2 regions of the Shimazuella sp. NTD250 genome follow, and region 2 is predicted to be linked to the other one. Evidence: predicted binding sites of a transcription regulator. Region 2 holds the regulator's gene; the other holds the start of a gene.
The links. Region 2 encodes CtsR, which represses protease genes until heat stress. Its sites were predicted from a motif close to ATGGTCAATAAAGGTCAAACA; they were not measured.

Region 1: the regulator CtsR is predicted to act here: its motif matches at 7,990-8,010, upstream of clpP (ATP-dependent Clp endopeptidase proteolytic subunit ClpP).

Annotation. Positions count from the first base shown of each region.
Region 1 is NZ_JCAJZS010000001.1:893,811-908,852, reverse strand. It holds gene AC5WOF_RS04840 (Lrp/AsnC family transcriptional regulator) at 1-296, shown strand, start outside; gene rapZ (RNase adapter RapZ) at 571-1,443, shown strand; gene AC5WOF_RS04830 (gluconeogenesis factor YvcK family protein) at 1,404-2,435, shown strand; gene whiA (DNA-binding protein WhiA) at 2,500-3,456, shown strand; gene AC5WOF_RS04820 (HPr family phosphocarrier protein) at 3,449-3,706, shown strand; gene AC5WOF_RS04815 (hypothetical protein) at 3,790-4,461, shown strand; gene AC5WOF_RS04810 (hypothetical protein) at 4,505-4,858, shown strand; gene cshA (degradosome RNA helicase CshA) at 5,515-6,984, opposite strand; gene clpP (ATP-dependent Clp endopeptidase proteolytic subunit ClpP) at 7,348-7,935, opposite strand; gene AC5WOF_RS04795 (haloalkane dehalogenase) at 8,313-9,191, shown strand; gene AC5WOF_RS04790 (hypothetical protein) at 9,365-9,766, shown strand; gene AC5WOF_RS04785 (hypothetical protein) at 9,997-10,398, shown strand; gene AC5WOF_RS04780 (hypothetical protein) at 10,936-11,799, shown strand; tRNA gene AC5WOF_RS04775 (tRNA-Arg) at 12,022-12,096, opposite strand; gene gap (type I glyceraldehyde-3-phosphate dehydrogenase) at 12,498-13,508, shown strand; gene AC5WOF_RS04765 (phosphoglycerate kinase) at 13,617-14,801, shown strand; gene tpiA (triose-phosphate isomerase) at 14,812-15,042, shown strand, end outside.
Region 2 is NZ_JCAJZS010000008.1:66,444-81,485, forward strand. It holds gene AC5WOF_RS17200 (tetratricopeptide repeat protein) at 1-1,697, shown strand, start outside; gene AC5WOF_RS17205 (hypothetical protein) at 1,720-1,920, shown strand; gene pyrB (aspartate carbamoyltransferase) at 1,934-2,842, shown strand; gene AC5WOF_RS17215 (FixH family protein) at 2,872-3,585, opposite strand; gene AC5WOF_RS17220 (response regulator) at 3,712-4,353, opposite strand; gene AC5WOF_RS17225 (sensor histidine kinase) at 4,357-5,166, opposite strand; gene AC5WOF_RS17230 (hypothetical protein) at 5,577-5,960, opposite strand; gene AC5WOF_RS17235 (MgtC/SapB family protein) at 6,114-6,803, shown strand; gene AC5WOF_RS17240 (hypothetical protein) at 6,933-8,495, shown strand; gene AC5WOF_RS17245 (CtsR family transcriptional regulator) at 8,778-9,251, shown strand; gene mcsA (protein-arginine kinase activator protein McsA) at 9,254-9,772, shown strand; gene mcsB (protein-arginine kinase McsB) at 9,787-10,857, shown strand; gene AC5WOF_RS17260 (ATP-dependent Clp protease ATP-binding subunit) at 10,885-13,326, shown strand; gene AC5WOF_RS17265 (YciI family protein) at 13,437-13,727, opposite strand; gene radA (DNA repair protein RadA) at 14,118-15,042, shown strand, end outside.

The DNA of each region.
Region 1 (15,042 bases), on a different contig from region 2:
TTACTGGCTATCATGCGGTGGTAAATCCTGAAAAACTGGGGAAACAAATTACCTCATTTGTATTGGTACAAGCTAATGATTGTGGGAATCTATTCGAATTTTGTAAACAATCTAAAGAGGTTATGGAGATGTACCAATTGAGTGGGGATTTCAATTATATCTTAAAAATAGTGACTGATTCATTAAAAACGATGGATCAGTTCATTATAGACTGCAGCAAGTATGGTTTTACCAAAACAATGACAATACTTTCTACACCAATACAATCGAAAACGATACTAGGTGAGTCCAAATAAATTTCTACCTATATGATAGGGACAAAAACTTGAAAATTACCAACGAACAGCCTGCTATTTTGTAGGTTGTTTGTATTTTCTTATAGTTGTGTTTACTGAAATTGTTTTCCTAAAATATCCTATAAATTTTCACTAGTAAAAATTACTTATTAAGTATTATATTTAAATTAAATATATTATTTTATGCCAATGCCATGTCTATCTCTTCACTTGCTTTTTTATTGATGGAAAAGGTGCTATAGTAAAAAACATAAGAAAAAGCGGAGTGTGGGCTATGCAGAAACATAATGAAGTTCAACTTGTTGTAGTTACAGGTATGTCTGGAGCAGGAAAAACAGTCGCAGCTCAGTGTTTTGAAGATCTCGGTTACTTTTGTGTAGATAATCTTCCACCAATCCTTATATCTAAATTTGCTGAGCTATTGGGTCAATCAAATGGGAAACTACAAAAAGTAGCACTTATTATCGATCTGCGAGGCAGAGCATTTTTCTCCACCTTGTTAGACTCTTTAAAACAATTGGAGGAACAGTATGGAATCCATCATCAAATCCTTTTCCTTGAGGCAGATGATGATACACTTGTCCGGAGATATAAAGAGACAAGAAGAAGACATCCGCTTGCGCCTGACGGAACACCACTTGATGGTATTCGGCAAGAGAGGGTGTTATTGCAGGAGCTTCGAGAAAAAGCAGATAATGTGATTGACACTAGCAGACTTCGACCACTTGAACTCAAACAGCAGATTCAAACATTACAGAACGCCTCGAAGACAGATGCATTTGTTACATTTATGTCATTTGGCTTCAAACATGGAATTCCCATTGACGCTGATTTAGTTTTTGATGTGCGTTTCTTACCTAACCCACATTATGTTAATGAATTGCGTCCGCAAACAGGCAGAGAAAAGATCGTCTCTGATTATGTGATGAAATGGGAAGAGACCAAACTGTTTCTAGAAAAGATAATAGATTTGCTAACTTTTCTTATACCACAGTATAAAAAAGAGGGTAAGTCTCAACTCGTGGTAGCGATAGGTTGTACGGGGGGTAAGCACCGTTCTGTGGCAATTGCCGAGCATCTATATCATACATTGAAGGATCAGGAAAGATGCCAAGTGAAACACCGAGATATGGAGAAAGGCGGTTAAGCACAGGTATGAAACGGAAAAAACAATACCCGCGGATGGTCTGTATTGGTGGAGGTACAGGGTTATCAGTCTTGCTCAGAGGTCTCAAAAAGTTTCCTGTAGAGATCACAGCCATTGTGACAGTCGCAGATGATGGTGGTAGCTCAGGTCGATTGCGTAATGATCTACAGATGCCCCCGCCTGGCGATATTCGAAATGTATTAATCGCAATGGCTGATACAGAGCCGCTGTTAGAGAAAGTTTTTCAACATCGCTTTCAAAATGGAAACGGACTAGCAGGACATAATTTAGGTAATTTAATGATTGCTGCCATGCAAGAGATCACAGGTGATTTTACTACAGCAATCAAAGAATTGAGTAGAGTGCTCGCCATAAATGGAAGGGTTTTCCCTGCGAGTGAGCAAGATGTGGTGCTCTTAGCAGAAATGATGGATGGAACGATTGTCAAAGGAGAGTCTCAAATTCCCAAGGCTGGGAAGAAAATACGTCGAGTGTTTCTCCATCCGCCAAGTCCAAAGCCGCAAGAAGAAGCGATAGAAGCCATTCGAGAAGCGGATGGGATAATTGTAGGTCCAGGAAGCTTATATACAAGCATACTTCCAAATCTCCTAGTGAAAGGGATGGCAGATGAGATTCGGAATTCCAATGCTTGTAAAATTTATATTTGTAACATTATGACGCAGCATGGTGAAACAGATGGCTTCTCAGCGAGCGATCATATTCGCGTTATTTATGATCATGTTGGGCCTGGCTTGTTTGATTTTACATTGCTGAATAATGAAGTCCCTCCTTCTTTTTTAAAGGAGCGGTATGCTAGCAGTCAGCAAAGCATGGTTCTACCAGATTTAGAAGAGATCATGCGTCAAGGGTGCCATCCAATCATGGATAACTTGCTGCTCTATCGAACCTTACTAAGGCATGATGCTTATCGGATCAGCAAACACATCTTAAGGTTAGTTCGTGGAAGATTAAGGGAGTATCAGGGAGTTTAGTTGCGGATAAGTGTGGGAATCCATTAAAATGGATAGTAAGTAAAGTAGCTAGAAGGGACAAATCATGTCGTTTACTTCGGATACAAAAAAAGAACTAACAAAAATGGAAACCAAACCATGCTGCAAAAGAGCTGAGTTATCAGCATTAGTCCGCATGAATGGTATACTTGAAATCAAACATAAGCAACTAATGGTGGAACTTGTTACAGAGAGTCCTTCTACTGCAAGACATATGTTTTCCTTATTGCGTGGATTGTATCAAGTTCAACCAGAAGTACTTGTAAGAAAAAAGATCAGGCTGAGAAAAAATAATGTGTATTCTATCCGTCTTCATCAAAATTCAGCTAAAATACTTGCAGATTTGGCGATTTTTGAACTTGAGACGTGGCAGCGAATCCCAGGGATTTCTTCCACTTTAATCGTTAATTCTTGTTGTAAACGTTCTTACCTAAGAGGTGCCTTTCTCGCTGGTGGATCTGTCAATAATCCTGATAGTGGTTCTTATCATATGGAAATCATGACAACCTACCACGATCATGCGGAATCCTTACAGCAATTAATGGAGGAATATCATCTGAATCCCAAAATGATTGAACGGAAGAAAGGCTACATCGTTTACATGAAAGAAGGAGATAAAATTGGTGAATTCCTAAATATTATTGGGGCTCACCCATCACTCCTTCACTTTGAAAACGTTCGCATCATGAAAGATATGCGAAATTCAGTCAATCGGTTGGTAAACTGTGAGACTGCAAATCTTAATAAGACTGTACAGGCTGCGATGCGGCAAAAAGAAAATATCGAGTTGATAGCAGAACATCATGGACTGGATAATATACCTGAAAAACTCAGAGAAGTAGCGGAGCTGAGATTACAATATCCAGAAGTAAATTTTACTGAACTAGGAGAGTTAATTCCAAGCGGGAAAATTAGTAAATCTGCGGTGAATCACCGTATGCGAAAAATTGATGAGCTGGCCAAACAACTACGAGACAAATTGGGGGAAAATGACAGTGTATAATCAAAACGTAATAGTGACTTTAGATGTTGGCCTACATGCCCGTCCAGCAGCATACTTTGTTCGTGAAGCAAGCCGTTTTTCGTCGGAGATTTATGTGATCAAAGGCACAGCCAAAGTAAATGCGAAAAGTATTATGGGTGTTATGAGTTTAGCTGTTAATAAAGGGACAGAGATTACAATCGAAGCATCAGGACGAGACGAACAGGAAGCTGTAGAACGATTGGTAGAGATCGTGCAAGAAAAAAGTTAAGAGAGTGTCACAATTATAACAAGGTTGAAGGCTAAATTTTGTTATGATGGAGGGTGATGAAGAATGACATGGAGGACAACAACATGGATATTCTACTTTACCCTCTTTTTGTATTGGGTTGTATGGTTTTATTCTTTTGTTGTTTTCGTTTCTTTCAGGAATCCCCGTTTTGGGGAACAGCTTGGGTTTTTTTCCTAATCATAGCCCTTGCGTACGATAATCTTGTCTTGTTATGCGGTAGATGGATTGGGTTTGGAGAAACATTGGAGATGCTAAGTATGATTCGTTATCTCCTGCATGTATTACTCATCCCTACACTAGCCTTTGTATCTTTAGATTTTCTTCGGAGAACGGGAGCGAGATGGGTGGAAAGTGTAGCAATCAAAGTATTGTTCAACCTCTATACTTTCATCGTGACCATCATTGGAGTTTTTCATGATTTTTTGTGGGTTCATATGGAAGCAATTTCTATAAATGGGATTGACCGGTATATTGTGAGCGAATCTCCGTTTTCAATTTCGATGCTATTTGCTTTTGTACCGATGATTCTTACATCCTTTGTGGTGTGGAAAAGAATGCAATGGTCTATCCTATTTTTTGGATGTCTCTTTGTTAGTTTACTCGGAGCGATTGCTTTCTTTGTTGAATATTACGCACTTGGTTCATTTACCGAATTGATTTTTATGTCTGTTTTAGTATTGACAGAATATAGATTTAAACAGGAAGATTTCACATCCAACCTTTTTGAAGCATGAAGATAACCCTACCTAGACAAACTACTTTTAGGAGGTGGGAAACATGCTTCGACAAATAGGTTGGATTATTTTATGTTTTGGTCTTTTGCTTACGGCTTGTCAACGTACAGCAGCCCCTGAGAGAAGAACAGGTTTGGATAATGATTCTCGTTCCTATAGTTATGTGAGTTATCCAGAGAGTAAGATGGTTCAAGCTGCAAAAACAGTTGATGCTGTTTACCGGGCAAAAATGGAGTATACAGGTCGCAATATTATCATGGATATCTATGTAAAACCTGGTGTTAAGCCTCGTAATTATGCCATGATTGAAGCACAAGTAAGAAAAAAAGTTACACAAGCAGCTCCGCTAAATCCTTTTATCCTTCATATCCATCCAGCAGAAGAAAGCCGAACCTAAAGTTAGGTTCGGCTGTATTTTTGTGTTGGGGACTGGTCGGCACATGATCTACATGCGCCTGACCAGTCACAACAGTACAACCCAAACGCCAAAGCCCGTATCAAGATCCGCTGTGTAGGGGAACTCAGACCGATCCAATGGACAGAATGTAAACTGGATGCATGTCGATTATTCTATTATAAATTAACCATTATTTTCTGTAAATTATTTAGTACGATTATGTCATTAAATTTATTCTTCATATTCATCCAACAGAAGAAAGCCGAACCTGATGTTAGGTTCGGCTGTATTTTTTATGTCGGGGTCGAATTACAGGCTTGTGACCGACCCATTTGTACGTAATGTCGTACAAACGTAAGATGCAAGACGCAAGATGCTCGGACGTAAGATGCGAGACGCTCAGACGAAAGATGCAGGATGCGTGATGCTTAGACGAAAGACGTCAGGACGTACGGATGAGTGATGCAAGATGAGTAACATAATCTTTGATGTTACGATTTAATCATACTATAATAAATAAGATAATTCAATCAATGGATACTAATTCTTGAATAGAAATAAAAAAACCGGATTAAATAAATAATCCGGTAATTATTGAGGAAGTTGCTATTCCCTGTGTTTGTTTTTTTGAAGAATGTCATTCTAGAAAAATCGTTTTATCTATTCTTCGCTCGTTTCTTTTTCTCAACGAAACGATTTTTTTGTTTCCCAGAAGCAAAAGAGCCGCCTTTTCCATTACTTCGCTTTGTTTTAGGAAAAACTCTCTTTTCTGTTTTTCTCTCTGGTTTTTTTGGTGTACGTAATCTTCCTGGTGCATTTAGATCGGAAATGTTTACTTTTGTCTTATTTGGTTCCTTGGTAATCATTTTGAGAGCTGCTGCTACAAGTGCTACAGAATCATGTTCTTCTAACAGTTTTTTAGCGAGCTCGCGATAAGAACCATAATTTTTTTCTTCCACTGTACTGCGTAAGTTTTCCATTGCAGTTAACTGTTGACCTTCTAACGCTTCATGGATCGTTGGGATTGCTTCTCGTTTAATCTTTTTCTTGGTCATTCGTTCGATATAGCGAAGGTGATCCATTTCACGATAACTGACAAAGGTGATTGCTACCCCTGTTTTCCCTGCACGGCCAGTTCTGCCGATGCGGTGGACATAGCTCTCAGGCTCTTGAGGGATATCGAAGTTATAGACATGGGTTACTCCTGAGATATCGAGTCCGCGAGCAGCGACGTCTGTGGCGACCATGATATCGATTGTACCCTCTTTAAAACGGCGTACAACCGTATCACGGCGAGTTTGGTTGAGGTCACCATGCAGTCCTTCCGCAGCATAACCTCGCTTGCTCAACGCCTCAGTAAGTTCGTCTACGCGTTTTTTGGTACGTCCAAAGATGATGGCTAGTTCTGGAGATTGGATGTCGAGCAGGTTACATAAAACATCAAACTTTTGCTTAGGAGCAAGTTCAATAAAAGATTGCTCGATGTTTGGCATGGTAACTTCTTTTGCTTTTACTTTTACTTGCATAGGGTCAATCATAAATTTATTTGCCAATTTGCGAATTTGTTCAGGCATGGTAGCAGAGAAAAGCAAGGTTTGTCTCTCAGATGGTGCTTGATCCAAAATAGCCTCAATATCTTCGATGAAGCCCATATTTAGCATTTCGTCTGCTTCATCCAACACAACGATCTGGATATTTTGCAGGCGAATGGTTTTTCGACGAAGATGGTCTTGTAGTCTACCTGGTGTACCGACGATAACTTGAGGTCGTTTTTTTAGTGCTCTGATTTGGCGGTCAATATCTTGGCCGCCATAAACAGGTAATGCGCGAACGCGTTTAAATTGACCGATTCGATTTAATTCCTCAGCAACTTGAATAGCGAGTTCTCTGGTAGGTGCGATGACCAAAGCTTGAATACTTTCATCATGTGTATCGATGCGCTCGACAAGAGGTATTCCAAACGCTGCGGTTTTTCCTGTTCCGGTTTGTGCTTGCCCGATAAGGTCTTGGCCTGAAAGAGTGATAGGAATGGTTTCTGCTTGGATGTCGGTAGCTTCTTCATAACCCATTTGACTGATGGCTTGCAGAAGCTGTGGGCTTAATCCTAGCTCGGAAAAAGGTTTCAATGTGTTTAAAACTCCTTTAATTAATTTGTGGTTGTTTCTCTTATTATTTGTATAAAATCTCATCCTATGTTGCAGGATGCAAGAATCTAACTCCAGATGAGCAAATCCGCTGATCCGCTTCGCGAGAGGGGACCCCGGAACGTGTCTTCCGCGTCTTGTTGTAAAGAATACATGGGACGCTACAGCCAAGCATAGAGAGACTAGGAGCAAAGCGGCCTAGCGAGCATTTTGCTCTTGTTTGAGGTGTATATCTTCGCTGGGAATGATTTATATCTATATCTGCTCAAGTAGAGAATCTAATCTTTTAATCCCGCAAAAAATCCACCCGTCAGGGTGGATTTCGATTCATCTTATTTGTCCATCTTATTTCTTTTCGATCACTTTGTCAATCAATCCGTACTCTAAAGCTTCCTCAGCGCTCATAAAATTATCGCGGTCGGTATCTTTTGCGATTCGTTCGATGGGTTGTCCGGTAAATGTGGAGTACAAATGATTTAGTTTATCGCGCATTTTAATGATACGTTTTGCTCGAATTTCAATATCAGATGCTTGACCTTGTGCACCGCCGAGTGGTTGGTGGATCATTACTTCACTGTTTGGCAGGGCAAATCGTTTTCCTTTTGCTCCTGCTGCAAGCAAGAAAGAACCCATGGACGCTGCAATCCCAATACAGTTGGTTTCAACATCAGGCTGAATAAACTGCATGGTATCATAAATTGCCATTCCAGCAGTAATGGAGCCGCCTGGAGAATTGATATATAAGTGTATATCTTTTTCTGGGTCTTCTGCTGCTAAGAATAGCAACTGAGCAACAATCACATTTGCTACATCATCATCGATAGCACTACCAAGTAAGATAATACGATCTTTGAGAAGTCGAGAGTATATATCATAGGAGCGCTCACCACGGTTTGTTTGTTCAACTACCATTGGTATTAGGTTGTTCATCATGTTCGTCTCCTCCATATGTAGGAAATATTTTGTTCACAGGACTATCATACCTCATTGGTCAAAAAAGGTCAAATATTTTTCAGAGGGGGAATTTCTGCATAAAATCTTGTGTTGAAGTTTATCTTAATAAAATCGTATTATGTTCTTATATATTCAAATGTTTTTATTTCAATAAAAATGAATAAATGATCGTGTTATCCCTTGAAATCATACTATGAAATTTAATTTACCTCATATAGTTGACTTATCAACAATATGGAGTTATACTCTGTTTATAGTTGATAAGTCAACTAATAACCAGCCACATCATAGTACTACAAATGTAGTAACAGGTACAAAATACTATCTATGGTGTAAACAGAAGGGTGAGAGATTATATGATTAGCGGAGCATTTCCTTATCAAAAAAAGCATCAACAAGTTTTCGATTTAGAGATGGCATATGTGGAAGTAGGTAGTGGTAATCCAATCGTTTTCTTGCATGGCAATCCAGCATCTTCCTATCTCTGGAGAAATATTATTCCTTATGCGCAAGAATATGGACGATGTATTGCCCCAGATCTAATCGGAATGGGAGATTCGGAAAAATTAACTGAAAGTGATCCAGATTCATATACCTTTGTCGAGCATCGAAAATACCTAGATGAGCTTCTCAATAAACTTGGAATTCATAAAAATATCATCTTCGTGGTACACGATTGGGGTTCAGCTTTGGGCTTTGATTGGGCACGACGTCATCCTGGTGCGGTAGATGGCATTGTGTACATGGAGGCGATTATCAAACCCCGCAGCTGGAGCGAGATTCCAGAACAGGGGCGCAAAATTTTTCAGGCATTGAGATCTTCAGAAGGAGAAAAAATGGTACTGGAACAAAACTCTTTTCTCAATGTCAATCTTCCGGTTGGTATCTTGCGTGAGTTGACAGAGGAAGAAGTGGCTCAATATCACCGACCTTTTACAGAAGCAGGGGAAGGACGTCGTCCGATGTTATCTTGGGCGCGGCAATTGCCCTTTGATGGTAATCCAGCGGATGTGACAGAGATAGTCACCGCTTATGGTGATTGGTTAGCACAGAGTTCTGTTCCTAAATTATTCATCCATACAGAACCTGGAACAACTCCACAGTCTCATGTAGATTTTTGCCGCAGCTGGCCTGAACAGACAGAAATCACAGTAGCAGGGCGGCACTATCCAATGGAAGATGCTCCTGATGAGATTGGAACAGCGCTTGCAGCTTGGTTGGAAAAGTTGAAATAAAGATTTTTGATAGCTGGTTAATTCTCCAAAAAGAATTAACCAGCTTTTTTCAAATGTAAAGATAAGATGCTTAAATTACTAGAACGGTTGCATCAATAGACAGTTATTTTCATTTTTTATATAATGAAATCAACCATTCGTTGAGCCCCAATTGTGGGGGAAGGAAGGCAATCATGCGTCCCTCTCGCTCCATCGAGAAAATCGCAGCTCGTCTGGCCATCCTGTGTGGCGAAATCGAGGCGGAACTCCAGATCACCGATCAGCACCTCCGGAGCGCGAAGTGCCCCTGTGAGGTATTCATCTACTCGGTTGCGAAGGTCATGCTGGAAGCCAAGAAGCGTCGGGCGGACCTGCTGCTGACCGAGCTGCTGAAGTCGGTCCCCGAGGAACTCCGTTCGCTCCTGCTCGACAAGGGCAGGGCCTACGGCTACGCACGCCGGCTGTACGAGCGTTACAGCGTCCTCGTGAAAAAGTACCCCGGGTACGCGTGGAACTACGGCGTGGCCGTCCAGATGGAGCTGATCGCAGGGAACGACTTCCGCAAGGAAGTCTTCGAGCCCTGGCTCTCCAAGTAAGAGCCTCCTCCACGGGACTCACCCCGGGGACAGGAAGACAGCAGTGCTGATCTCCCTGCCTCCGGGTCCAAATCCAAAATTCATTTATATATAGATAAGCTGTGATTACCATTCACAGCTATTTTTGCTTTCACTAGGGCAAACAGAGTCATAGATGTTTCTTTAGAAATCTTGTATAATTTTATTAATCCTAATGTTGAGTCCCTTGAACAGGGAGAAGGAAGGGCCAAGTGGTTTCGGACTCGGTATTTATCCGAGCTCTTACTCAGGCAGCGACATGCGGGGTGATCGATGCTCTCATCGAAATCTCCAATCGGCTAAAGCGAAACTTCGAAGAGGAGCACATCTCCGGAGTCACGATGGGGCATTCCGTCCACACGCTTCAAGAATGGAAGGCTGAGGCAGATCGAAACTTCGCTGAGTATCTGAGCGAGATCCCGGTAGGTTTCCATAACCGGCTCAAGACGCTGAGGTCCTACTATCAAGCTGCTTGTGTGTGGAAGGCATACAATGGCCTTTGTGCGATCAGTCCCAATGACTTCGGTGGGGATCTGGAAAAGGCAGTGAAGGCTGAAGAGTATGCCCTAGAGAACTACTTGCTGGCCGTCATCATTTCACAGCACTCTGAGTGAAGCCCTTTTCTCACGGGGACTCACCCGGGTACAGGGAGAATAGCAGCTTTCTGCTACTTCTCTGTACCCGCACCGATTTAATCGTAGTTGATATAGATCAGTGAAAAATACACAATGGGTACACCCAACTTTGCAAAATCATTGTTGGTAATACTACTGCCATTGATTTCCCATTGTGTCGTTTTTGCTTTTCTAGCGGAATACATGGAGTACTTTGTATCATATCGAGATACTTTTTGGGACTGTTAAACACATTAATCAATTTTTATAGCCCTTTTCACCTGAAAAGGTTCCAGTTCAATTATTACTCGATTCATTAAATCATGTTGTAAATTTGGATAAGTTAACTTGTCCAATGCCGGGACTCCATCAAAGAACTGAATAAGAGCAAAATATTATGAAAAAAAGAGAAAATGGAACACAGCTCTGGAGCAGTATGGAACGGTTGTTCAAATTGTCAATTCATCTGTAGATGATATAGACGACAGCAATTTGAAATCTGCTTGTTATAATGGGATGGGTAGAGTTTATTTATTTTTGAATGATCTTGCTAACGCTCTAACGTATGTAAACCATGGAATTGAATCGTTCAAGCCTGAGAACAAACGTCACCATATTCAATATAACTTATGGATTAACAAGGCAATTATCCTTGAGAAACTGAACAGAGACATGGAAGCGTTGTTACTTGTGGAAGAAGTATATGAGCAAGGAAACAGCATAAGAAGTGATGATGCTTGGTTAAACTTATTGCTCATTCGTATTGAGTTGTTGAACAAACTAGGCAGATATGATGAAGCCATTCATTTTGCACAAGAAGGACTATTCCTTGCTCGTGTTGATGAATTATATGACCATGCCTTTGACTTGTGGTCGTCTTTAGGTGAAAGTTATTATCAAAAAGGATTTATGACAAATGCTGAACTTTGTTATCAATCAGCTCTAAAATTAGAAGGTAAAATAAAAAAGAAACGCTTAGCTATTAAAACCCATACTCATTTGGGGATTGTATACTGTGGATTTGAGAAGCTAAAAAAAGGTCAGTCTATACTTGAAAACGCTGTCAAACTAGCCCGTGAATATAAAGATGTTCAAGGCATAGTGAAAGCTCTTATCGCTTTGAGTCAATGTTTGATCATGCAGAACAAGGACATGGACGCATACAAATATCTTGAAGAAGCAAGAGAACTGGCAACTGAGTATCACTTTGAAGAGCTGATGTTTGACATTTTACTGAATATGAGTGATATTTGTAAGAGACAGAATTTACCCGATTATCATAAAATAACGGGTGAGTTCCAAGAGGTTTCAATATCTTTGGTGAAAGGTAGGAAAGCACTAATGAAACATCAAACCGCAATCCCAAAAAAAGTTGCTTTCAGCCACCCTCCAAATGACTAGAACCGCATCAAGAAAGCTCCTATCCTGTTCATGGTTAGGAGTTTTTGATTTTGTTGACCTAAAAATCACGAGTAGACGCTCGCATTATACCTTTTAAAGGTTTTATAGTCATGAAAAACGCTCTTTTCTTCGAAGTTTCGGAAGAAAAAGAGCGTGAACAGCAGTATGCAATTTCCTACGTTCAACACTTGAACCCACTGATAAACCGCATAAATATTGTTGTGGTGCGCCTACCAGGATTCGAACCTGGGCACCCGGTTCCGGAGACCGGTGCTCTATCCCCTGAGCTATAGGCGCATGATAGGACAACCGCTATTATACCATGTTTTCAATCCATAGTACAACAATAAAAAAAGTGTACAATTTGTGGTTTACCTGTACCCTAAAATATAGTAATTTAAAGTAGTAATGATTTTTGTTGACAATGATTGATCCTATACATCATTTCTCATGATGATAGGAGTTGGTAGATGGCGATCTCAAATAAACGATAATATTTATCGCATGTCGAGATAGTAAGCGGTTTCCATAAGGCATTTTGTCTTGCACCCAGAGATCAGTCAACGCATATCAACTCCCATTAGAAAGGATGATGGGATGCCATTCATCGTTAACAGTCCGATTGGACTGTTTTATTTATTTGAAATGGCATTTTTTTGGTCATACTACTAAGGAATGCGTATAAGGAGGAAGTATGTATGGGTAAAGGTAGAGTTGCAATTAATGGATTTGGAAGAATTGGGCGTAATGTGTTTCGTTCTCTGATCGATCATCCAAACTTGGAAGTAGTGACAGTAAACGATCTAACGGATAATAAAACATTGGCTCATTTACTTAAATATGATTCGGTACACGGTACTTTGGATGCCACCGTTAAAGTATCTGATAATGGTTTTAAGGTGAATGATCACGAAGTAAAAGTAACAGCGGAACGTGATCCTGAGAAGCTATCTTGGGCAGAAGATAACATCGATATCGTGATTGAATCTACTGGTCGTTTTACCAAACGTGCAGATGCAGAAAAACATTTGAAAGCCGGTGCCAAAAAAGTCATCATTTCTGCTCCTGCTTCGGATGAAGACATCACCGTCGTTTTAGGAGTAAACGAAGATAAATATGATGCACAAAGCCATCATGTTATTTCCAATGCTTCTTGTACAACCAACTGTCTGGCTCCTGTAGCAAAAGTATTGCATGAAAAATTTGGCCTCAAACGCGGGTTTATGACTACTGCACATGCATATACCAATGATCAACAAATTCTCGATCTTCCTCACAAAGATCTTCGACGTGCACGTGCTGCTGCAATGTCTATGATTCCAACTACTACAGGTGCTGCAAAAGCGATCTCGCTTGTTCTCCCGGAACTGAAAGGAAAATTAAATGGTATGTCGATCCGTGTTCCATCTCCAACCGTATCCATTATTGACCTCGTTGCTGAGTTAGACAAAGATGTGACAGTAGAAGAGGTCAACAGTGCTTTGAAAGAAGCAGCAGAAGGGGAATTACAAAATATATTGGATTACTCCAATGAACCATTGGTTTCGATTGATTACAAAGGAAATCCACATTCTTCTATCGTTGATGGACTTTCCACGATGGTATTGGAAGACAACATGGTAAAAGTACTTGCATGGTACGATAATGAGTGGGGTTATTCTTGCCGAGTAGTAGACTTAGCAGATTTTATTTTAGAAAAAGGTGTTTAATCCTTATTTTTAAACAGCATATCTGTAGAAGGGTATAAAATAATCGGTTACAATCAGATCGGTTTTAATCGAATGTTTTGTGCGCAGTCAATTGGGGAGGAATCACCTTTGGATAAACTTACTGTCTATGATATCGATTTGCATGGCAAGCGAGTATTTTGCCGTGTCGATTTCAATGTTCCATTATCAGAAGGTAAGGTGGCAGACGATACGAGAATTCGTGCTGCCATCCCTACTATTTCGTACTTGCTGGAACAGGGCGCTAAAGTGATACTGGCAAGCCATCTTGGAAGACCAAAAGGAAAAGTAATCGAAGGGTATCGTCTGACACCAGTTGCAAAACGACTTGGAGAATTGATTTCCAAAGATGTGAAAAAAGTGGATCAAGTGATTGGGGAAGAAGTAACGGAAGCTGTAGAACAGTTACGAGATGGAGAGATTCTCCTTCTGGAAAATGTTCGCTTTGAAGCAGGTGAGGAGAAGAATGATCCGGCATTAGCTAAAGCGTTTGCTGATCTTGCAGATGTCTTTGTCAATGATGCTTTTGGAGCAGCTCACCGAGCACACGCTTCCACCGCTGGTATAGCTGCCTACATACCTGCCGTTGCTGGGCTTTTACTGCAAAAAGAATTGGAAGTACTAGGAAAAGCGATTGGTGATCCTGATCGACCTTTCACAGCTATCATCGGTGGTGCAAAGGTAAAAGATAAGATTGAAGTGATTCAAAATTTATTGCAAAAAGTGGACAACCTGCTAATCGGTGGGGGTTTGGCTTTTACGTTTGTCAAAGCACAGGGTTATGAAATTGGGACCTCTTTGCTGGAGAAAGATAAACTCGATTTAGCCAAAAGCTTAATCCAGCAGGCTAAAGACAGAGGAGTAAAATTGTATTTGCCGATCGATGCAGTAGTAGCTGATCGTTTTGCAGCAGATGCAAAAGGTACAGCAGTAGACATTGATCAGATTCCAACTGACAAAATGGCTTTGGATATTGGTCCTAAAACGAGCGAACAGTTTCAAGATGTGGTACTTTCTTCTCAGTTGGTTCTGTGGAACGGTCCTATGGGAGTATTCGAAATGGATCAATTTGCAAAAGGAACGTATCGTGTGGCAGAAGCTCTAGCTCAGTCTGATGCCTATTCTATTGTTGGAGGCGGAGATTCTGCGGCTGCACTCGTAAAATCAGGTCTATCCGATCAAGTTGATCATATTTCCACTGGTGGTGGAGCGTCTCTTGAGTTTTTAGAAGGAAAAGAGTTACCGGGAGTAGTAGCTTTGACAGATAAAAGATAGGGGGTAGATCATGCGTACACCTATACTAGCTGGCAACTGGAAGATGTATAAAAATCTATTAGAAACAAAGGATTTTCTAAGACAGTTTCATGAGCAGACCATTCCTGAGGATCGAGAAGTAGTCATATGTGCTGCCTTTCCTTCTTTACCTTGGCTGACAGAAGCATGTGAAGGTACTTCGATTCAAATTGGTGCGCAAAATGTGCATTGGGAATTAGAAGGCGCTTATACAGGCGAAGTA
Region 2 (15,042 bases):
ATCAAGTATTTGAGAAAATGGAAGGGAACCTGTTAGGGATATACCTTTATCAAAACGCTCCACTTGCATTAGGAGAAGTTTCTCAGATCACGAAGACAATTGCTGATCACTTAATGGAGTGCGATTCCCAAGGTGAATTTGCCCTTATTGATCCCCAAAACATGGTCATCGATGAAGATGGTACTATTCGTTTCTTGTACGGTGGACCTACTTCTGTATTACCTTCGGAAAAGGAAAATGTATACAGCGAAGCGGAGTTGGCAAACCAACTTGGTGAGTTGTTGTTTTTGATGTTGACAGGAGAAAATATAGAGCAGCACAAAAACAAGATGAGACCACTGCGATCGCTTCGATCTGATGCTCCAGTTGAATTAGAGTCTTGGATAATGAAGAGCGTCTCACCAGATCCAGTGATGCGACCACCTTTACATGAATTGTGGAAGTGGGCTCATGAATTTGGTGGTAAGAAGCCCAAAGGGATTGATGCTCTAAAAGATGAGCAGAAAAAAGCTGGCAATACATTGGTAGACAAGTTTTTTACTGGACGTTCAAAGCTCGCTTCTTTTGGTGTCAATAAAACAAAAAATGATGCGGAAAGCACAGTAAAACCAAAGAAAAAGTTACCTGGATGGTTGACGTGGGTTGCTGTTGGGATTGTTGCTCTATTGTTTTTAGCACGCTTGATTGTTACAACGGGTCCAGATATTACCCCTTTAGTAGAAGCGAAAATTGTACAGGAAGTCGAACAAAATCCAAACAAAGCTGTCAGTTTGTATAATCAATCTGTAAAGGCATATGAGAAAGGCGATATCGATAAAGCATTGACATTTGCAAAACAAGCCTTAGCAATGGATACAGAGAGTAAACAGTATTATGTGCACCTGGCTAATCTCTATGGATTGAAAAAAGATTATAAGTCAGGCGTTATCGTGATGAATTCAGCAACTGCTTATTTTACAGATGATGCGAAGTTGTTTGATCAGCTTGCTGTTTTTAATTATTATGTACGTGATTATCCAAGTGCAAAAACAGCAATTGATAAAGCTGCAGAGCTAGATGAAAAAACTGCTAGTATTTACTATCATCGAGGGAAAATCTACAATATTTTAAAAGATAGTAACACAGCTGTAGAGAGTATGAAAAAAGCAGTTGCACTAGCTCCAAAAAATGCAGTGTATTTTCATGAATTTGCTATTATTCAATTACAAGCTAATAATATAGAAGCTGCAGTGGAAAATGAGAAAAAAGCAGTTAAGTTGAATGACAAGAGTATCGAGTATCATATTTCTCTTGGACTTTTATATTTAAAACAAAGAGATGAAAAACTTCGAAATCAAAGCTTGAGAACCGATGTAAAGGCGAAACAACTCAAGGAGCTACTCAATCTAGCTTTTGATCAATTTGTCGCTGTAAATCAAATCGATGATACAAATGCAGAAGGCTATTATTACAAGGCTCGAGCTTACTACATAAATGGTAAGACTCATCCTAGCAGCTATAATTCTGCAATTGTAGCTTCACAAAAGGCAGTGGTTCGTGATCCTAAAGTTGGGAAATATTCTTACCAGCTAGGAGTTTGCTATATGGCAGTGAAGAACAAACCTGCAGCGGTTGCAGCTTTTCAAAAAGCTCTCCAATTAGAACCGAGTAACCGCCTCTACCAAAATGGACTATCAAGTGCTCAGGCAATGAAATAGTTTGCCAGAAAGGAAAGGTAAAGTGCGTGTGAAGCTACTAGGCTTAGCTATTTGTTCTTTATTTTTATTCTCACACCCTGTTGTATATGCTGCTACTACTATTGTAAAAGTTAAAACTCCTTTCTTGGAAATGCAACCTGCTTCTATTGAACTGTCCCTGATGGAACCTAAGGTTGGACCAGGAGGAGAAGGAGAACTAACGATTAATATAACTGGTGAGTAAAAGGTGGATCTCCATGCGACATGTAATTTCTAGTACACAATTTACCAGAGAAGATCTAACATCTCTGTTTGTTCTTACATCTGATATCAAAAAAAATGCCAGTCGCTATCAGGATTCACTCCGTGGTAAAGTGGTGGCTACTTTGTTTTATGAACCGAGTACACGTACTCGGCTTTCTTTTGAGTCTGCTATTCAGCGACTAGGGGCAAGTTTAATAAGTACCGAAAATGCGAAGGAAGTTTCTTCTTCTGTAAAAGGAGAAAGCCTTGCAGATACCATTCGGATTGTGGAAGGATACGCGGATGCGATTGTTATGCGTCACCATGAAAATGATGCAGCAGCGGAAGCGAGCAGAGTAGCTTCTGTCCCCATTATTAATGCAGGAGGGGGATCAGGTGAACATCCCACCCAAGCATTACTAGATGGTTACACCATATTTGAACAGCGATCATCGTTAGACCATCTGTCTGTTGCGGTGATTGGTGATTTGAGATATGGCCGTACCGTTCATTCTTTGGTGAAAATATTATCTTTATTTAAGGGTTTAACGATTTATGGTGTAGGATTGCCGGGTTTAGAACTAAGTGATGATTATATTCAGTATATGGAGGATCATGGTGGGCGTTTTATTGCATGTTCTTCTTTAAGTGATATACCAAGTGATGTAGATGTACTTTATCAAACGAGAACGCAGAGAGAAAGAATGCCAGCAAGTGAGGGAAAGGTAAAAGAAATGGTCATTGATAGACATGTGTTGAGTCGTTTTAGTTCTCATACGATGGTGCTTCATCCGCTTCCTCGTAACCAAGAGATCGCCCCTGATGTAGACGGGGACCCTCGTGCTCTATATTTTAGACAGGCAAAAAATGGTATGTGGATTCGGATGGCTTTACTCTATTCATTATTGACAGAAGACCGCTAACTTTTTGTTAGCGGTCTTTTTTCGAATACCTATTGAACTGTCAACGATTGCTCGGTATGGTCGTGTATTTTCCCTTTTTCGACATGTAACTTTACATGATAGGTTCCAGGTGTTTTAAAGTGATAAGTACTATAGTATTCACCGGGTTTTGTTTCCGCGACATCTGTAAAATCGTGGTTGCTTTCACCTTCTTTCCAGATTTCAAACTCTACATTTGCATCTGTTAAGGCCTGATTGTTTTGGGCGATATGCCCGAAGAGTTTGGTACTCTGCCCACTTTTGGCGTTAGAAGGTAGCTGGATATGCATCATCAATCCGTTATCTCCACTATGATGACTCTGTTCTTTATTTGATGATTCGCCAATTGTAAAAGTCTCCGAAATCATTTGATGCACCTGTGGGGTTGTTGCATGGACAATGACATTATAATTACCCGCGATAGGATAAGTATTTGTGATGGTATAGGTTCCTTCAGCCGTTCGTTTTGTTTTTAGCATAGAATGATTTTTTGCTCCTGTATTCCAAATCTCAAATTCGACATTCGCATCATTCACGGGTTTATTGTCTCCAGTTACCTTTGCCGACAGCGTAATTGGTTGATTTGGGACTGGTTTTGTTGGTTGTACTTCAAACTGAAGTGAGATTGAGGCAGGTGCACTTGGAGGTGTGGAAGTGGAAGATGGTAAAGTACATCCACTGACCAAAAACAATCCCAATGACAGCATCCATCCTATTTTCTTCAACGTTAGAACCCCTTTGTTTCTTTTTGTAATATTACGTATAAACATCTTGATTCCAATTTTTACATAAAGCGTCCTTATTATTGTAAAAAACAGAGGAACAAAAAACATCCCTCATAAGAGCTATTTTCACGTATTGCCTCCCATAAATCCTTGTTCATAGGCATAACGAGTCAGTTGTACTCGATTATTCAGGTGTAATTTTTGCATAATATTTTTGAGATGATTTTTAACAGTGTGTTCGGAGATAATCAGTTCATTTGCGATTTCTCGATTGCTCAGTCCTTGGGCGACCCTTGTCAATATCTCTTGTTCCCTTGGAGTCAACAAATGGTCATTCGTTGATTTTACTCCGGTGAATTCGGCTAGGATTCGATTGGCGATTTCTTGAGGCATTGGGGCTGTATCGGTTGCCAATGCATGTAAGTAGGATAGCCAAATGGTCGGATTGAGGTTTTTCACGAGGTACCCTTGGGCACCGTTTTTAATTGCTTCAAACAAATTGGTAACATCATCGGAGACCGTAACCATAACGATTTTAACATACGGAAATTGTTCCTTTACTTGGCGTGTTGCTTCCAGACCGTTTAAGCCTGGCATATGTATATCCATTAAAATCATATCTGGCATGAGTTGCTCTGTCAGAAGTAAGATTTCATCTCCGCGTTTCGCTTCTCCAACAATGATAAAGCGGTCATCTTCCGAGAGAATCATCCGCATGGCTTTACGGGCATGTTCATGATCATCAGCGATTAAAATTCGATAATTCATCTTTTAAAGCTCCCTTTTCCAAACATGAACGATGGTTTTGTTTTTTTCCCGCGAGAAAGAAAATTTCGCATCGCACTCTTCCGCACGTTCCTTCATGATACTAAGACCAAACTTATTTGCCGATTGTAATTTTTGTTCATCAAAACCTGCACCGTTATCTTCTACCTTCAAATTCCAACTATCCTCTGTGGAAGATAATTCTATCCATACTGTTGTAGCAAATGCATGTTTTCGAATGTTCGTCAGTGCCTCATTGACGATTGCTATCAGTTCCCAGCCTTCTTTTTGGGAGAAGTGGCTGTCTTGAAACTGGAAATTATAGTGAACATCGATTCCTGTATCCAAACGAAATTGTTCGATACTTGTTTGAAGCTGTGCCGATAAGGCTAATTGGTATTCTGTTTTGAGGGTGTGGATGGATCTTCGTACATATTCTTGGATATGGTGCAAGCTATGTTGCAGTTCCCTCCATTGCTCATGAGGAGCGATTGCTTTTAATTTTTCTACTTGCACAGAGGAGAGAAACAAAGTTTGAGCGATTCCATCATGGAGTTCACGGGCTATCCTCTCTCTCTCGGCCATGAGCTGCTTGCTTTCCCGCTCTTGTTTTAGCTGCTTTGATAAATGTTCATAGGCTTGAAAGAGCGGATTGAGGAAGGCGATGGTAATCAGGAAAATAATGATAGGAGAGAGCCAATTTCCAAGATCCATGGAAACATGAGGGAGCAGGATCGTGTGGCGGAGATATTCCCATACTCCAATCGTCAGGGTAGGGATAGAGAGGATAAGCCATTTAATTTGTTTGGTAGACATAGTAATTCAGCCCTTTATAGAATTGAGAGTGAGAAAACCCACGGTTGAATCGTGGGATGGAAACGAGGATTGGATGAGAGGGTTCAGCACTCTCTCATCCAACACTATTTTAAAAAAATATATCTACAAACATACATTCTGCTGATAAACTATCATCAATTACAAATTTTGGATAGTTTGAAATGCGAAAACCAAGCAGTAGGGCTATTCTATGCTGTAATGGAACCGTGGGGCTCACGGGGTTAGTTTGGTAATGAAGTAGTCATCAGACTACTGTCCCAAGAATCCTTCGGCTTTAGCCGTATGGTGTGCCAAAAAAAATTCCATTCTATCATAACGGATTTGTTTTCCTTTATCTACTTTAAAAAGCCGACGGCCGGGTATCTACCTCAGATACCCGGCCGGTCACTTCATCTCGCATCGAGAGGCTGTCGATACGCTTGTTCGAACAGCTCACTGATAAGCGGGATGAGTTCATGGAACGAGAAGAGATCTTGCATGTAGGTTCTCTCTGCGTTTTCGAGTTCTTCTCTTGGAGTAGAAGGTGGTGTCTTCTCTCGTTGCAGTTCCTCTTGTACTTTTTGTAGCTTTTCTTCTGTCTCTGTGGTGAGGCGTTCCAATTCCTCGATAGCTTCAAGGAAGGAATCTTTGATAGGGGGTTTTTCTCCCCGCAGATCCTCACACAGAATAGCAAATTTCGGGAACCGACTACGAGGGAGTCCACTTCTCACAAGCAGATTGTGGTGAACTTGAGGGAGCTCTTCTGTTGAAAGCGCATTCGAAGAAATCAGCATACTAACCTCTATTCTCTTCTAACGATTCCACTATTCTTATTATACGCAATACCTATTACCACGAATAGGGAAAAAATTTTTCTATGTTTAATACTTTTTTGTATAAAAATATACTAATAAAGGATAATGGTAGGAAAGAAGGAGAGTGGGAGTATGTATGATGTTTTATACCCCAGCTATTGGATTTTGACGGAGCGATTGTTCATGGCTGCATTGATGGGTGGGTTAATCGGCTGGGAGAGAGAGTTAAACCATTCTCCAGCAGGTTTTCGTACCCATATATTGGTTTCGGTAGGTTCAGCTTTGATCATGCTCATTTCGATCTATGGATTTTCTGACTTTGTCCATCTTCCTCACTTTACTTTTGATCCTTCGCGGATCAGTGCCCAAGTTGTCAGTGGAATTGGCTTTTTGGGGGCTGGAACTATTTTGCGACAAGGAGTTACGGTGAGCGGTCTGACTACAGCAGCTTCACTTTGGGTAGTAGCAGCTGTCGGCCTTTCAACGGGAGCTGGTTTTTACTTTCCATCAGTCATTACGACATTGATCGTATTTATTGGACTCATTATCCGCAGATGGCTGGATCGGATGTTTTGGAACCAAAAGACGAGAGCTGTATTAGAAGTTTGGACAGATAATGACGTTTCTCGTTTGAGTGAGATGGTAAAGATTATCGGAAAAAGCAAAAGTATCTCTATTAAAAAGCTTCGAATTGAAGAAGATGGTCATGATGCTTCAAAGATCACTTTTACAATTAAAATAAAAGGAACGAACTTAGATGCCGAGTTGTTGGAAGAATTGCAGCATATGGAAGGAATCACTCGTGTGGAGCAAATTTATTGACGTTGAGAACCTTTGTATGGAGCGGTTTAGAGCATTATTCTTTATTGACCAGTAAATTGCGAATAATGTAAGATGAAGTTAAGATTTACCGACCGTGTGCGTTTGCACCTAACCCGAGGAGTATCCCTCATGTTCAGCAACCCCAACCTCAAAGCTGCGCTCGCCGAGGCCAATAAGCTCAAGGATGGTATCCAGCAGTACATCTGGTGGCTCGAAGGGACGATCAAGGCAGGCGAGAAGCTGGGCGAGATGGCCCAGTCCATCGGCGTGCAGATGGTCGTACCGACGGTGTCCATCGAGACGCCCAAGGTCACGGGACTCAAGGCCGCCAAGCCTAAGGTCGCGGGACTCAAGGTCGTCGAGCCCAAGGCCACGGGACTCAAGGCCGTCGAGCCCAAGGCCACCGAGCCGAAGGCAGCCGAGCCGAAGGCCACCGAGCCGAAGGCCACCGAGCCGAAGGCAGCCGAGCCGAAGGCCACTGAGCCGAAGGCAGCCGAGCCGAAGGCCACCGAGCCGAAGGCAGCCGAGCCGAAGGCCACCGAGCCGAAGGCAGCCGAGCCCAAGGTCACCGGACCCAAGCCCGGTCCCAAGCCGGCGAAGAAGCCCGAGGTCAAGCCCGTCGACGAGACAGATCTGCCCGTGGAAGTCAAGATCCGTCGCGAGAAGATCAGGCGGGGGGAGCACGGCCAGTGGAAGACCGTGGTGGAGATTCTCTCCCAGATGGAGTTCTACAAGGATCTCCTCACTCCCCAGCAGATGGAGGATCTCTTCAAGGGTCTCCCGGAGGAGAATCAGGAGGAAGTGAAGGCGATCTGGGACGGACAGAAGGTCACCAAGTCGGGATCGAAGCCCGTCCCCCGTCCGAAGCCCACTCCCGCTGACCTGAAGAATCAGGGGAAGCGGATCGTCGTCTCTCAGGACAAGCCCAAGCCCCGAAAGTTGGACTATCTCCGTCTGAACCACTTCAAGAAGCTCTTCAAGGATCTGGCGGAGATCAGGTACAGGGAGCTGACCGAGGAGGAGTACGCGGAGATTGAAGGGAATCACACTTTGCAGGCCGCGAGGATGATTCTCGATGGTGAGGAAGAAGAGTTCACTCCTGCTGACCGGCGGCTCTTTGAGGACAACGAGTACCTGCAGGAACTGTTGGCGATCAGGGAGAAGTCCGCTTCTTCCCTGGAAACGCCCAAGGAAGCGCGCCAGCCCAAGGCCCGTCCCGAGCTGCCCCTGATGGAGCGGTTCGAGAAGAACGACCCGACCCTCACCTACGAGCAAATCAGCTCGCTGAGGAGGAGCGGGCGGATCAACGGAGCAAGGGAGGAGCAGTACTACTTCTATCTCTTGGAGGAACTTAAGGGCGGCTCGTCGGAGCAGCAGATCGAGTCGCTGGAACAGTACTTCTTCGAGGTTCTGAAGAGGACCGAGAAGAACGACCTGATCCTCTCGGAGGATCAGGTCGATGCACTGGAGAAGTACTACGCCGGTCTCCTGAAGCGGAACGAGCAGAAGGACCGAACCCTCACCGGCCGGCAGAATGAGGCGCTGAAGAGGTACTACTCCTACTTCCAGAAGCGATTCGAGCAGAAGGACCCGACCCTCACCGGGGAGCAGATCCAGAAGCTGGAGAAGGTCGGCCGGGTCAACCGGGATCAGGTGGACGAGTACCTCGACGCTGTAAAGGTTGCTGCCTAGGAACCGCAACTCCTCACATCGCACGCACACGGTCAAACCCCTCCGGCTTATTGCCGGAGGGGGGGCGCTGATCGCTTTCGAGCAATCTGCTGCCCCCGTGCGAATAATAATGAACTTTTATATAGATGATGGAAAAACGAGTTAACCCGAGCGGGTTAGCTTTTTTTGTATATTTGTCAAAAAATAGACCCAAAATAAGAAAAAGCATTGCCATTTTGGATAGTTGGTGTATAATAATATCGTAAGGTCAAAGTTAGTCAAAGTCAGCAAGGGGGTGTCCGTGTGGGGAATATTTCGGACATCATCGAAAAATATCTACAACAGATGCTAGCAGCAAGTGACAGCGGGATGGTAGAGATCAAGCGAAGTGAATTAGCCGATGAGTTTCAATGCGTTCCTTCGCAAATCAATTATGTGATCAGTACCAGATTTACCGTCGAAAAAGGATATTTGGTAGAGAGTAAACGAGGTGGAGGCGGGTTTATTCGCATTCGCCGCGTGAGACTTCAGTCCCAAAAGGAGTATTTTGCTGATCTATTGCTTCATATCGGAGAGTCGATCCCTCAACTGACGGCAGAGCATGTTCTCAGTCGTTTAGTGGGAGATAAGCTGTTGACCGAGCGTGAAGCAGTTCTGATCAAAAGCATTATTTCCCGGGAAACACTCCAACTGCCACTTCCTATTCGCGATGAGGTAAGGGCCCGTATGTTGCGATCGATGATCTCCATTCTGTTTGGAAAGTTAGGAGGTAGATGAACTTGCTTTGTCCTGAGTGTGGAAAACGTCCAGCAACCCTCCATTATACGAAGATCGTAAATGGAGAAAAGACAGAAGCTCACTTATGTGAGGTTTGTGCACAGGAAAAAGGCGAGTATATGCCTGGATTTGACAATGGCTTCTCGTTTCATAATCTGTTATCTGGATTATTAAACTTTGATATGGTATCAAGTGAATCTCCCAATATTGCACAGCAGACCGTTCCAAGATGTGCGACATGTGGGTTAACGTATAATCAATTCAGTAAAATAGGGCGGTTTGGCTGTAGCGATTGCTTTGAAACGTTTCGTGATCGTTTAGATCCGCTTCTTCGTCGTATTCATGGGTCTACCACTCACCATGGTAAGTTTCCAGAACGTACAAAAGGCGAACTAAAAATCAAAAAAGATCTAGAAAAACTTCGTGAACAACTCGTTCGATCAATAGAGTTGGAGGAGTTCGAAAAGGCAGCACAACTTCGAGACCAAATTCGTTCGCTACAGGAACGGCTCTCGGAGTAAGGAGGCAATAAGAAATGTCGTTAAATCAATTTCTTGAAAATGCTGTGAGTGAATGGATGAAGGTAAAAGGTGCTGAGTCCGATGTGATCTTCTCCAGCAGAGTTCGCATAGCACGTAACTTAGCGCAAATGCCATTTCCGATGCTCAGTACCGCCTCCCAATTGGAAGAAGTGACTCATCTCATTAAAGAAGCATTGACCAAAGATGATATTCCAGAGATTTTGGAGAATGCGGAACTGATTGAAATGGCAGACTTGACCGAACTTCAAAAGCGAGTTTTGGTAGAAAAACACTTGATTAGTCCTCACTTGGCAGAGGAATCTACATCTGGAGCAGTTCTCTTTAGTCAAGATGAGTCTGTCAGTATTATGGTGAATGAAGAAGATCATATACGAATTCAATGCTTATTTCCTGGTTTTCAGTTAGAGAAGGCTTGGAAGTTGGCATCTCAAATAGATGATTGGTTAGAAAAGCATGTGACTTTTGCTTTTGATGAACAGTGTGGATATTTAACCAGCTGTCCTACTAATGTTGGTACTGGAATTCGTGCATCCGTGATGATCCACTTGCCAGCTTTAGCGATGACTGGGCAATTAAATCGATTTATTCCTGCAATTACCCAAGTGGGCTTAGCAGTACGAGGGATTTATGGAGAAGGAAGCGAAGCGTTAGGCAACTTGTACCAAGTATCCAACCAAGTGACACTTGGTCAGTCGGAAGAGGAAATTATCGATAAATTGCAAGGCGTAGTACGCCAAATGATCGATCATGAAAAACAGGCTCGCGATAGATTGCTCGGTATGTCTTCGATCCAATTGGAAGATAGAGTTAACCGTTCTTTTGGAATACTAGCTCATGCCCGAATTATTGACTCCAAAGAGGCGATGAGACGTCTATCTGATGTTCGCTTGGGGATTGATTTGGGCTTGTTGACAGGAGTTCCGTCATCTGTGATGAATGAATTAATGGTATTGATCCAGCCAGGATTTTTACAGCAATATGCAGGTGAAAAATTAGGTGCGGAAGAACGAGATGTTCGCCGAGCTGACTTAATTCGGGAAAGAATTGGAATGGAAAGAGAGTAAAAAGATAAATAGAAGAGGTGAAGCGATATGATGTTCGGACGATTTACTGAACGAGCACAAAAAGTGCTTTCTTTAGCACAAGAAGAAGCAGTTCGTCTCGGTCATACCAATATTGGTACGGAACATATTCTGTTGGGACTGATCCGTGAAGGGGATGGCATTGCAGCTAAAGCATTGGTTGCACTTGGGCTTGGCATGGAAAAAATTCAAAAAGAAGTAGAAACACTTATTGGACGCGGAAGCGGTCAGCCAACAAGTATCGCTTATACACCAAGAGCGAAAAAAGTAATTGAGTTATCTATGGATGAAGCTCGTAAACTCGGTCATACGTATGTCGGCACGGAACATATTCTCCTCGGCTTGATTCGTGAAGGAGAAGGAGTTGCTGCAAGAGTACTTAACAACCTTGGTGTTAGTTTGAACAAGGCACGTGGCCAAGTTTTACAATTGCTCGGGAGTACAGAGACAGTTTCATCTCATCAAGGAGGGACACAAATGAGTGCCAATACACCTACATTGGATAGTTTGGCTCGTGATTTGACCCAGTCCGCTAGAGAGAGCAACCTAGACCCGGTAATCGGTAGAAGCAAAGAGATTGAGCGTGTGATCCAAGTGCTGTCTCGTCGAACCAAGAACAATCCTGTACTCATCGGGGAGCCTGGAGTAGGGAAAACGGCTGTTGCAGAAGGTTTGGCTCAGCGCATCGTCGAAGGGGATATCCCTGAAACACTCCGTGGCAAACGAGTGATGACACTCGATATGGGTACAGTAGTAGCAGGAACGAAGTATCGTGGGGAATTTGAAGATCGTCTCAAAAAAATTATGGATGAGATTCGTCAAGCAGGCAATATTATTCTCTTCATCGATGAATTGCACACTCTGATTGGGGCAGGTGGAGCAGAAGGGGCGATCGATGCCTCCAATATCTTAAAACCAGCATTGGCACGGGGAGAACTTCAGTGTGTAGGTGCGACAACACTTGATGAATATCGTAAATATATTGAAAAAGATGCTGCATTAGAGCGTCGTTTCCAACCGATCACCGTTGATGAGCCTTCGAAAGAAGAAGCTATCCTTATTCTCCAAGGACTTCGTGATCGTTATGAAGCTCACCACCGTGTGAAAATTACGGATGAAGCGATTAAACAAGCTGTTAAACTTTCAGATCGTTATATTACTGATCGTTTTCTGCCAGATAAAGCAATTGATCTGATTGACGAAGCAGCTTCTAAAGTTAGACTTTCTTCCTATACGGTTCCCCCAGAGTTAAAAGAATTGGAACAACGGATGGAAGAAGTGAAGAAAGAAAAAGATGCTGCTGTTCAGAGTCAGGAGTTTGAAAAAGCAGCTTCCCTACGAGATAAGGAACAAAAGCTTCGGGAAGAATTAGAAACAACTCGAAACCGTTGGAGACAAGACCAAGGAAAAACAGATTCAGCTGTTACAGCAGAAGATGTTGCCGATGTGGTGGCAAACTGGACTGGTATACCAGTAGTAAAATTGGCAGAAGAAGAGACAGAAAGATTACTCAAAATGGAAGACATCTTGCATAATCGAGTGATCGGTCAAGAAGAAGCTGTAGTTTCTGTAGCGCGTGCCATTCGTCGCGCTCGCGCAGGCTTAAAAGATCCCAAACGTCCAATTGGTTCTTTTATCTTTCTAGGACCTACAGGAGTAGGGAAAACCGAACTTGCTCGTGCACTTGCAGAATCGATGTTCGGCGATGAAGATGCCATGATTCGGATTGACATGTCTGAGTATATGGAGAAGCATTCGACTAGCCGTCTCGTTGGATCTCCTCCAGGGTATGTAGGTTATGATGAAGGTGGACAGTTGACAGAGAAAGTTCGGCGTAAACCATATTCGGTTGTCCTCTTTGATGAAGTTGAAAAAGCACATCCAGAAGTATTTAATGTGTTACTTCAAGTTTTAGAAGATGGTCGTTTAACCGATAGCAAGGGTCGTACTGTTGACTTTCGTAATACTATCATCATTATGACGTCAAATGTCGGTGCATCCACGATCGGCAAAAATACGAAACTTGGTTTTACAGTCGGGGATAATAGCAAAGATGAGTACGAACGGATGAAACAAAATGTGATGGAAGAATTGAAAAAAAGCTTCCGTCCAGAGTTTTTAAACCGGATCGACGATGTGATTGTGTTCCATTCCTTAAAAGAAGAGCATCTTAGTGAGATTGTAAACCTGATGTCAGAAGAACTTAGAAAACGTCTTGCAGAGCAAAATATTCACGTAGAGATGACTCCTGAAGCAACGAAACATTTGGCAAAAGAAGGTTTTGATCCTGCATATGGGGCACGTCCACTACGCCGTGCTATCCAAAAACATGTAGAAGATAGACTTTCAGAGGAATTGCTAAGAGGCAACATTGTTCGGGGAGATAAAGTAACAATTGATCTGAAAGATGGCGAATTAGTCGTTGAAAAAGCAAATGTTAGTACAACGTAAAAAAGCGGCGTAAAGCCGCTTTTTTTTCTATAAAAGAGAGGTTGCTGAAAATCATCGGTAAGTATGATAGATTTAAAAGAGAATCATATTTTTAATAAATGATAGTATTTTTATTTTAAATATAGATCTGCAAATTTAGAGTCATATTTAACTGGATCAAATTCTATTAATTCATATGTAGCCAAGTCAAGAGAATGGAATGGGTCCTTTGCGATGATAGCTTCGACCTTGGATCGATCAGCAGTAGCAAATACAATTACCCCACCAGTTTGATCTGTCTTTCGTCCTGAAACGATTAATTTGCCTGTTCTATACAGTGTGTCTAAATAATCACGATGGGCTTGAACATGACTATTTATTACATCAATAGGTCTTTGGTAGTGTAAATGTGCAATAAACATTTTTTCATTCCTCCTTTGGTTTATATTTATAGTTTATCTCACCCAACGTTATTTTTAAAAGCATCATGTGTTTGGTGTTTTGACAACTCCATATGGCTAAAGCCGTTGGATTCTTGGGATGATAGCCTCATGACTATTTATTACCAAACTAATCCCGCGTGCCCCTCGGTTTAAATATTTTGATTTCTTCTTTGCCGCGAACAACTTGGTTTTCGTCTGGGCGACTAGACATATATTACCATACGAATGTTTGTTTGCAAATTTGCTTTTTTCAAAGATTGGACTGGTGAAAGAAAATTCTTTCCCCTCGCCTAACGCTCGCTTTCACCCCACGATTTAGCTCACAATGCTATAATGATTAACAAAAGATGGGACAAGGAATGAATCAATTTGGCAAAAAGCAAAAGTGTATTTGTGTGCGGTGAATGTGGTTATGAATTACCGAAGTGGATGGGGCGTTGTCCGGGTTGTGGTGTATGGAATAGTTTAGTTGAGGAAAAAGTGATAACAGGTGGAAACAAGCAAACGAAGAGTAGAGAGAGTAGAAAGTCGAAAGAAAAGGCTATACCCATTACGAAAGTTGAGAAATTAGAAACACCTCGTTATGATACTCACATGAGGGAGTTAAATAGAGTACTAGGAGGTGGATTGGTTCCAGGGTCTATGGTGTTAGTAGGCGGCGACCCAGGTATTGGGAAGTCTACTCTGTTGTTACAGTCTACTCATCTTTTAGCCGATGGCGGCATGCCAGTTTTGTATGTCTCTGGGGAGGAATCGATGGAACAAATACGACTTCGGGCCGAGAGATTGGGAGCATTGTCTGATCAATTATTGATCGCTGCGGAGACAGATCTACTTGCTATTGAAACACTAGTAGATGAGAGTTCTCCAAAATTGGTTGTAATTGATTCTATTCAGACGATGTATCATCCAGAGATCACTTCTGCACCTGGAAGTGTTTCGCAAGTGAGAGAATGTACAAGCCAATTGATGCGCCTTGCGAAAGAGAAGCGAGTTACCATTATTATTGTAGGGCATGTGACCAAAACAGGGGCGCTTGCTGGACCGAGAATGTTGGAACATATGGTAGATTCTGTTCTCTATTTTGAAGGAGAGAGACATCATACATATCGGGTGCTGCGAGCAGTAAAAAATCGTTTTGGGTCTACCAATGAGATCGGTGTTTTTGAGATGAAAGAGACAGGATTGGTGGAAGTAGGAAATCCATCGGAATTATTTTTGGCAGGACGTCCTGTAGGAGTACCTGGTACGGCAGTGGCCGCTAGTATTGAAGGAACAAGACCAGTGTTAGTAG